Regions from separate parts of the Pseudoalteromonas sp. AOP31-A2-14 genome, predicted to be linked through region 1. Evidence: riboswitches for the same ligand, from Rfam matches in the RefSeq annotation. Region 1 holds a riboswitch; the other holds the start of a gene.
The links. Region 1 has a riboswitch for lysine ahead of lysC (lysine-sensitive aspartokinase 3). Riboswitches for the same ligand answer to the same signal wherever they lie in the genome.

Region 1 (4,933 bases):
AAGCTAAGCAAGAATATTTAGCCACTCGGTTACTTCTAAAATATTTAGTTAAACAACACGCAACTGAATTTAAAAATACCCCAGCCAATCATATTAGCTCTGAATTTGACGAAAAAAGCAGTAAATTACTTATACATATTATGGGTAGTGAAACCGTGTTTAGCAGCTGTTTATCTCACTCTAATGGTTTTGTAGGTGCAGCGTTAAACCCTGAGCGCATTGCGTTTGGGTTTGATATAGAAAAAATAACTTTAAAACGCCCTTTTGAAAAGCTCGCAAAGCATTTTTATCATGCAGATGAAGTCAATTTAATAACTGCAAATAAGCAACATTCAGCTGAACGTTTTTTTAGAATTTGGACTTTGAAGGAAGCCTTAGCGAAAGCCACCAGCCAGCCCATCGCTAAACTACTCAGCCCAAATATATTTGATGAACTTCAAAAGGCGAGTTTAACGGCTGTGAGCGCTAGATATAACAATTTTGATATTAGCGTAGTCAGCAAAAGTACTAACTGGCAGTGCTATTATATTGAAGACATTAATACTTTATTAACCCCAAACTAAGTAATGTCATGTGGTGAAAAAGAGTATTTTGTACTAGTTAGAGCCTAGTAAGCGCTGAATAAATCAGCGCTTAAGGTTCAATACTTACAGCCAGGCACCTACATGTAAGCTAATTACGCGGCGGTTTCAACTTCTAATAACCGGCGGTGGATTGCTTGAACAACAAGATCTGATTCACCTTGCTCAACTAAAAAGCATAAGTTGTGCTTACTCGCACCATGGCATATTAAGCGAATATTAAAATCACTTAATACCTGCATTAAATTAATTTCATGTTGGCGAAGTTGAATTTCAGAACCAATCAAGGCCACCAGCGTTAAGTTGTTTTCAACCGATACATGACAAAACTTGGCCAATTTATCTAAGCAGTCCTGATCAAGTTCTGGGCGCGAGGCATTAGGCGCGTTATCAAGTGTAATGGCTACACTTATCTCGGAGGTAGTAACTAAATCAACCGAAATACTAAACTCGCTTAAAATTGTAAATACTCGCGCTAAAAAGCCACTGGCTAATAACATTTCAGGGCTTTTAAGAGTTAGTAATATTTGGTTTTTACGCTGGGTAACAGCGCGAATACCCGGTATGTTAGATTTCTCTTTTTCAATCCAGGTGCCGCCTAACTGCGGTTCGCGGCTTGAGCCAACAAATACACCAATATGGCTTCTACTTGCTGGTAAAATAGTCGCAGGATGCAATACTTTTGCGCCAAAGGTTGCCATTTCAGCGGCTTCGTCAAAACTTAGCCGTGGAATAGGCGTAGCGTTTACACATAAACGCGGATCAGTACTAAATATACCCACTACGTCTGTCCAAATATGTACGCTTTTAGCATTTACGGCTTCAGCGAGTAATGCAGCGCTGTAATCAGAGCCACCGCGACCAAGCGTGGTTGTTTTACCATCCTCATCAGAGCCAATAAATCCCTGTGTAACAACCACCTGCTCTTCTAATAGCGGTATTAAATACTCTTTTGCCGCTGCGGCTGTTGCAGCAACATCTGGTGTCGCTTTGGAAAACTGACTATCGGTTTTTAATACTTTTCGTACATCAAAACGTCGTGCATTTAAGCCATTTAAACGCAGTACTTGGGTAAATAAATACGACGACAACCGTTCGCCAAAGCTTAATAGCTCATCGTGTGATTGTTTTGTTTTTAAAGGCTCACCGGCAAGTACTTGAAACGCTTTAATGGTTTCGTCATAGCCATGGGCTAAATCGGCATCCAGTGATAGCTCACTTAAAATAGACTCTTGAATAGCCAGCACGCCTGCAATATTACTGCACCGCTCATCTGTTGATAAATCTTTATTGCATAGCGCTACTAAATGATTAGTCACACCGGCACTGGCACTCACTGCCACTACACGCACTTTGCTATCGGCTACAATAATCTCACTACAACGACTCATCGCATCAAAATTAGCTACGCTGGTGCCACCAAATTTAGCGACCACATAGTCTGACTTTACTATATGAGTAGGCTGCTGTGCGTTATTTGTAGCTACTTGGGTATTCATGTCGTCTCCTTTTGTGGCATTCATACCACGATAATACAAGAAGAACTTGGCAAGGGGGTGCTTGATAAGAAAAGTCCACTGCCAGAAGCTCTCCACCTAATTTGGTGACAGTTTTGAGGATTCAGCCCCATAAACCGAAAAACCACCGCGACGCTCAGTTGTTTTTCTCGGCGAGTACTTCCCTCGTTAATGGTCACAGGCTTACGTCGCCTCACATTAAGTACCTAAGTATCGCACCTCTTCTGAATGTTATATTAACCGTTTAAGTAAACGCCTAAAATAACAAAGCCCACTGTAAAAGTGGGCTTTTGGAATTTATCGTTTAGACGTCTAGCTGTCAAGTTGTTTTAAAATTATTATACCCAAACTACCTGCAATATAAGAGCCCATATAACCTAACTTATAAGTAATTAATAAATACACTGACATAGGTAAAACTCATAAAAGTCAGTGTATTTACTTAACTTATCGCAACAATACCGGCCGCATAGCCAATAATAAGGTACACTTAATATTAAGGTCGTTTTAGTGCTCGAAAGCAATATCACCACAAGAGATATAAGCACGGCAGTAATATGGACAGAAAACGATGAAAATAAGAACGAAAAACCACCAATCAAAAACATCAGCTTGCGTTTGCTAATCGCGCTTGGCATTATTCTATTCACCGTATTTTGGATAAAACCTTACGAGTTTAAATAAACAACAGCGCTCATTGCAGCCATTAAAAACAGCTAGAGTGCGGCAACCTCTAAATATTGTGGCCGAATTAATGTTGTATGTTTTCGGGCCTTTGCCCATTAAGCTCCGAGATAAATAAGATAATTCAGCATTAACTGCCAAAGAAAAGCGTAGTTTTGCCCTTGTTTACATGGATAATACCCTCTATAGCGATGAGCACAAATGCAAGCATTATCAGGGTTAAAATAATTGCAGTTACCGTGGTGTTTGAATAACCTTTATAGAAATATAAAATTGCATATTCATTGCAAACAGCGACACGACGAGCACTCTAGTATCAAAGGCTGTGTAAAACTATTGCTGATTTACAACTCTGCGACTAATCGCTGTTAAAGCAAAAACTAGGATTTTGGAGCTTATGATCCCAGCTAAAAAGTTACTAAATACCATTACTGAGCATTGGGGCATGTTAGAACTGTTATTTAAACGTTTTAAGATGGCTGATTTCAGTTTAAAAGACGTACAAAATGCCATAAGACAAAAGCAACCATCATGGTCAAATGAGCGTATTTACAAAGAAACAAACCGGCTATTAAGCCAAGATATAATAATTCCCTTGGCGAAATCGTCACAGCTTGAAATTAACCGAGCAATCGCCGACTTTGCCACTTTTTTATTGCAAGAAGAGCATTTAGGCCTAGCCCAAGAAATTAGCGTACTAGTTGATGACTTATCACGCCTTGGTAACCGCCTAGCTAATGCCGGTGAAATTGACGATTTTGACGAATTACGCCGTTTTAGCCGCATTATGGATGATCGTGTACGTAAAATAATGAAGTTATTTACGCACAATGAAAATGCAATCTTAAATATAGTAGAACAAGCTAAAGCCAATAACGCGGTACAATCGCTACAAAAACGTTATAAAGCGGTGATTGAAGCATTTGATGAATACATCGAACCGATGCTTGAAATGGTTGATATTCGTGGTGACTTTCATGCTTGCTTAACGACCATTGAAGCACAAATAAGTGCCCAAATAGCGCACATTGAACGCTCTGGTAAGGCATACCAAGACAAGCGTATGCTTGAGCAACTACGTACTCGTATTTTAGAAATGCATTTAATCGGCCGTGAAAGCCTACGCAAAAGTGCGGATATGCTGATGCCACTGCGTGAAGAACTACGTCGTAATAACTTAATCACCCGCCAAGCCGCCAAAGTGCTTGGTTTAATGCGTAAAAATGGTGTAGATAATATGCTAAGTGCCGTGCAACCTCATTTTGTATCTGACGCGCAGCGCTTTTCATTAGGCCAGCAGCGCCATATTATCGCTTACATGGCCGGGCTGGTTGAGTTTGAGCACAGTGAATACGAACTACCCGACCAACACGATGTGCCAGCCTACGTAACTCCTAACATTCCAGATTATAATAATGTGAAAGCCAATTTTAAAAAGCGCTTTAATACAAACCGTAAAAAGCCACAGCCACTATTGACCTTTTTAGGTGATAGTTATCCTGATCTTGAAGCCGACGAAATGCTGTTTTTATATCAAAAGTTAGTCAGTGATACTGACATTGAAATAAGCCAAAGCGATGAAAAAATGCGAGTTAAAATCGCCGGTCAACACTTTTCGCTATTCCCATTTAATACAGAGCCTTTCAATACAAAACCTATTGACTCAAAACAATCTCAAACAGGGTGTGAGTAATTACTATGACCCAAATTAATTTGAATGAACTAAGCCACCTACAAGCTATAAATAAAAAACTCGTTACAGGTTATCATATTAGCGAACAAGACACCTTAATGTGGCAAGAGCTTGACCAATACATTGAACAATATAGCGTACTTTTTACCGCTCTTGGCCACGAATTACAACACGATAGCCGCGGTTTTTATTACTTTGCTAGCGACGAAAGCACACCAAACATGGGGAAAATTTCCCGCGCGATAGCCTTAACGATTTATATTCTAATTGAGCATTATGCCAATACCGGTAAAGACCCGCTGCGTGCTTTGTTTGATGAAGTGAACGATTTGGAGCTAATGCAAACTTTAGTGCAACTAAACAAGCACCTGTTTGATCAACTAGAGATATTTTCAGGCTCTGATCTACGAAAAGATGTATACCTTCGCATGATCCGCCTAGGGCTTTGTCGTGAAGTA
Region 2 (4,933 bases), 1.1 Mb from region 1:
CCTTTACTAGCAACATCAAAATTAAAGCCTGCCTTATCTAAACTTTGAATAATTTTAGATAAGGGGTTTGCTTTTACCGCGTACCAAAGCTTTATTTCTGTTTGCGTCATTAAATGCGCTAAATGGTTATTTAATACATCAAGATCGTAAATAAAAAAAGGGGAGTCTAGCTCTGCAGATAACTCATTTAAGGCATTTTTAACTGGTGTGCTCAAAAAGCTCATTATCGTAAAACCTCTTCAAGTAATAATGATGCGTCACTTTGCTCATCGCGGTATTTCACAATTAACGCGCATGACATGCTCAAGCCTTGCTCGCGGGCCCATGTGTTTGAAGCAGGGCGAGAGCCCGGTATTACAATAGCGTACTCTGGAATGGGTTCACCTTTATCAAGTTGACGCTCATTAACACAGTCATAAACAGGAATCGTCGCTGATAAACGTACCCCAGGGGCAAGTACCGCGCCTTTTTTAATTACAACTCCTTCGACAATGACACAACCTGCACCGATAAAAGCATCATCTTCTACTACAACAGGACTTGCACCAATTGGCTCAAGTACCCCGCCTAGTTGCACAGCAGCACTTAAATGTACATTTTTACCTACTTGTGCACACGAACCCACTAACGCGTGGCTATCAACCATAGTGCCTTCGTCAATAAAGGCACCAATATTTACATACGCTGGCGGCATGATAATAGTGCCTTTAGCAACATGCGCACCACGGCGTACACTGGTGCCACCAGGAACCATACGTACACCTGCCTCTGCAGCAAAGCTTTGCGGAGCTAAGTTATGCTTGTCTACAAACCCCCCTGGAAATTCTGTATTAGTGCCGTTTTTAAAAGATTCTAATATACTTTGCTTAACGGTAACGTTTGCCTGCCATTGGCCGTTATCATCTTGTGTTGCTGCGCGGACTGCGCCTGCTTCTAAATCGTTTAATAGTTCTAACCAGCTCATTATAAAAACCTGTATTTAATGCCAAGATAAAATGGTGTTGTTCGCATTGGTAATGCAATCAGTTTGCGTTAACTCACAATGAGTTAGCGGGGGTCGTAAATAGGGAGTATTAATGCGACCTTGTTGATGCATTAATACTTTTACGGGAATTGGGCTTGCCACGGAAAATAAGCTCTTAATGGCTTTAGACCAATCAGCAAATAAATTGGGATGTTGACCGCTTAAGCTGCGCTTAACAAATTCGTGAGTTTGCTCAGGCCACGCATTGGCGGCTACCGATACTAAGCCTTTAGCGCCAGCTTGGGCAAAGTAAGGCATCAGTGCATCGTCACCACTGAACATTGCCAGGTTGGGAGCGGTTTCTCTGAATGCTTCAAACTTGTTGATGTCGCCACTAGCTTCTTTTAGTGCCCAAAGCCGTGGATGATGCTGTAAATTACGAACAACATTAACGGGTATATCAACGGCACTGCGCCCCGGTACGTTATATAACATACAAGGAAAGCGACTGGTATCCAGCAGGCTTTCAAACCAATGTGTTTGCCCGACTTCACCGGGCTTTGCATAAAGAGGTGAACCCAATAAGTAGCCATCAATAGGGAGTTGATTACAATATTCAACCCAAGCAATTTGCTGCTTTAAGTTCATACCACCCACCGCGACCATTAATGGCACTCTCGGGTTTAATTGACATACATGCTCAACAATCGTTTGTTGTTCTTTGAGTGTTAAAGCTAAGCCTTCACCGGTGCTACCAAGTAATAAAATACCGTTATTGGCAGCTTGTTGCTGAGCAACAAGTCCAGTTAAAGCATCATAATCTACTTCGCCTTGTTGGTTAAACGGCGTAACTAATGCTGTCCATAATGGGAAGTCATCTAAATTAAAGTTGTTGATCATCTCTCACGAACTTATAGAGCGTTCGATGAATCAATTGGCAGGCGTTAATAAATTTTTGCCATGTATGCGTCATCGAACATATTATAATTCGAAGAGCGAATGGGCTTAAAACAATAGGGCACAATAGCCTTATTATTACTAAGACCAGAAGCTCTCCACCAAATAGTTGCAGTGTCTGCACTTGGTGACAGTCGCTAGGATTCAACCTAGTCGCCCGAAATGCTTATATCACACGATAAACACTTCTCGGCGTTAATTCCCCTCACGTATGGTCGATGGAGTGTGTGCTCCTACCATACGCTACCTGAATAACGCACCTCTTCCAGCCCTGAGTGCTCGCTTGTAGCCAACACACATAAATAGGGAATGAGCAGAGATTAAAGCATTTTAGCCGTCTAGGTGTCAAGCAGGTTTTAGGCGATCGTTTTTAGTAAATGGTTACGTATAGTGTAATTTTTTCGTACACTAATACAAAGATTTGCAGGGGTAATTGAGTAATGGAAAAGTTTCAAGATATATACCAGCGAGCGCTTGAGCGTAAAGGCGGCGAAGCCATGTTACAACAACTATTAGTCGCCCCAAATACAGCCCAGCAACTAATGGCCATTAGTGATGATATTTGGCTTGAGGAGTTTACACGCAAAGTATTTCAAAGTGGCTTTTATTGGTCAGTGATCAATAGCAAATGGCCCGGCTTTAGAGAGGTTTTTTGGGACTTTAGTATCGAGAAATTACTAATGATGCCTCCGGACATGCTCGAGCAAAAAGCAAGTGACGAACGTATTGTTCGTAACTTTAAAAAAGTACAAACTATTCCTGAAAACGCTTATATGATCCATGAAGCAGCTAGTGAGCATAGTAGCTTTAGCCAATTTATTGCTAATTGGCCAAGTGAAGATATTATTGGTTTATGGGCATACTTAAAAAAGCACGGTGCACGATTAGGCGGTAATACAGGACCTTATACTTTACGGACTTTAGGTAAAGATACATTTTTGTTATCTCGCGATGTTGAAAGTTACCTACGTAGTCACAAGATCATTGATGGTGGTCTGCAAACTAAAAAATCACTCCAAAGCACTCAGAATTTCTTTAATGAGCAGCAACAACAAAGTGGTTTGAGTTTGCAAGAATTAAGCTTACTTGTTGCTTACAGTGTAGGTGATAACCGTGTTGGCATTAAGGCTAATTAAAGGGTGATTTATGAAACTTATTTCTCGTTACACTGATATTGCGGATGCCTTTTCCGTTACAGATACACCGACCCCTGTTGGTGCACCCGAAGTTTTACTTTGGAATGACCATATTGCTGAAGAGCTAAATATTGACTTTAATTCATCACAGCAAGCACTTTACTTTAGTGGTAATAAAATAAATAGCGATGTGGCGCCAGTCGCACTGGGTTATTCAGGCCATCAATTTGGCCACTTTTCACCACGTCTTGGTGATGGACGTGCGCATTTACTTGGCGCGATAGTCGATAAAAACAACCAAGCGTGGGATATTCAGCTTAAAGGTGCGGGAGCAACGCCATTTTCACGCGGGGGGGATGGTCGGTGTAGTATAGGCCCTGCGGTACGTGAATATATTATGAGCGAAGCCATGCATGCCCTTGGTGTGCCAACAACTCGCTGCCTAGCGGTTGTTGCAAGTGGTGAGCCTGTATATCGTCAAACCCCTTTACCCGGTGCGATTGTTACGCGAGTAGCTAGTAGTCATATTCGCGTAGGCTCATTTCAATATTTAGCAACTCAAGGTGATGTAGCTGGATTAAAAGCACTTGCAGACTTAGCTATCGCACGCCACTACCCAAAAATAGAAGCAACGGGCACTGAACGTTATTTGGCTTTTTTAAACGCAGTTATGCAAAAGCAAATTGAACTCGTTGTTAGTTGGATGCGAGTCGGCTTTATTCATGGTGTAATGAATACTGATAACACTTTAGTAAGTGGGGAAACTATTGATTACGGCCCATGCGCGATGATGAATGACTTTGACTTTGATACTGTGTTTAGCTCAATAGATCGCCAAGGTCGGTATGCATTTGGTAATCAGCCCAATATTGCTAATTGGAACTGCGCACGACTGGCAGAGAGCCTAATCCCACTGATTAGTGATGATGAAGAGCAAGCCGTTGAATTACTTAGCTCGATAATAAATCATTTTGCAGATCAGTTTAACCAAGCATTCACTGAAATGTGGGAACAAAAACTAGGGTTAAATGGCTCACAAGCAAGTGATAACGAGTTGGTGTCAGAGTTATTGACCTTGCTAAAGCAATATAACTTAGATTATACCAATACTTTTAACGATCTAACGCAAAGTTTAAAAGACCCGCAAATGATGCCAGCAGTACTTTCTAGTTGGGCGAAAAAGTGGCTGGCGAGAACCGATGAATTCAGCTACGGTAAAATGAGTGAAGCAAACCCTAGGGTTATACCGCGAAACCATATAATTGAAACAATCATTAGCGACTTTATTGAACATAAGCATAGTGCGCAATTAGACGAATTTTTAAACGTGTTGAAAAATCCGTATGAGGCTGACAATGAAATATCAAAATACCAAGATGTTAGTGGGGACCTAGATAAAAGCTATCAAACTTTTTGTGGCACCTAAGTATAAAGTTCGGTAGTTAGGGGCGTTAAGCTTTAAGTAAGTTATCATAGGCATTCCCTATTGATTATATATTATCAATATTATTGCTTTTAGCTTGCTGATATTAAATTAACCAATATAATGTACCTATAATGGTAGATTGCATTTTATACCTTAGTGTTAAGGATGTATTGGAAAACTACACTACAAAATTTGATGTGAATTTTTAGAAGTTTAGTAAAATATTCTATCTGAACTATAATTAAAGAGCACCTAAACTTAAAGTAACGTTTGTATAAAAATTACAAACTTTCTATGCTCGTTAAGTAATCATTAACGAAGCATTGGGTACTCTAGTTGAAATCGTATTGGACTGAAAGTATTTAGTCACAATCTTATTCGTTAAGTTTAATTGTTAAAATGGGAAGGAAGCAATGAAATTAAAATCACTTACAATCGCAATCGCGTTAG

Region 2: it holds a riboswitch for lysine, as region 1 does, so the genes downstream of both, dapA (4-hydroxy-tetrahydrodipicolinate synthase) here and lysC (lysine-sensitive aspartokinase 3) in region 1, are expected to answer to the same signal.

What each region holds. Positions count from the first base shown of each region.
Region 1 covers NZ_JBQSXI010000001.1:2,038,582-2,043,514, forward strand. Annotated here, with positions in the region: gene ACT3S9_RS09380 (4'-phosphopantetheinyl transferase family protein) at 1-563, shown strand, start outside; gene lysC (lysine-sensitive aspartokinase 3) at 677-2,080, opposite strand; lysine riboswitch at 2,158-2,330, opposite strand; partial or broken gene ACT3S9_RS09390 (sodium:proton antiporter) at 2,620-2,993, opposite strand; gene ACT3S9_RS09395 (hypothetical protein) at 3,180-4,475, shown strand; gene ACT3S9_RS09400 (condensin complex protein MksE) at 4,481-4,933, shown strand, end outside.
Region 2 covers NZ_JBQSXI010000001.1:3,128,083-3,133,015, reverse strand. Annotated here, with positions in the region: gene ACT3S9_RS14445 (PLP-dependent decarboxylase) at 1-224, opposite strand, end outside; gene ACT3S9_RS14440 (2,3,4,5-tetrahydropyridine-2,6-dicarboxylate N-succinyltransferase) at 224-964, opposite strand; gene dapA (4-hydroxy-tetrahydrodipicolinate synthase) at 980-1,864, opposite strand; lysine riboswitch at 2,005-2,194, opposite strand; gene ACT3S9_RS14430 (DNA-3-methyladenine glycosylase I) at 2,362-3,057, shown strand; gene ACT3S9_RS14425 (protein adenylyltransferase SelO) at 3,068-4,483, shown strand; gene ACT3S9_RS14420 (OmpA family protein) at 4,897-4,933, shown strand, end outside.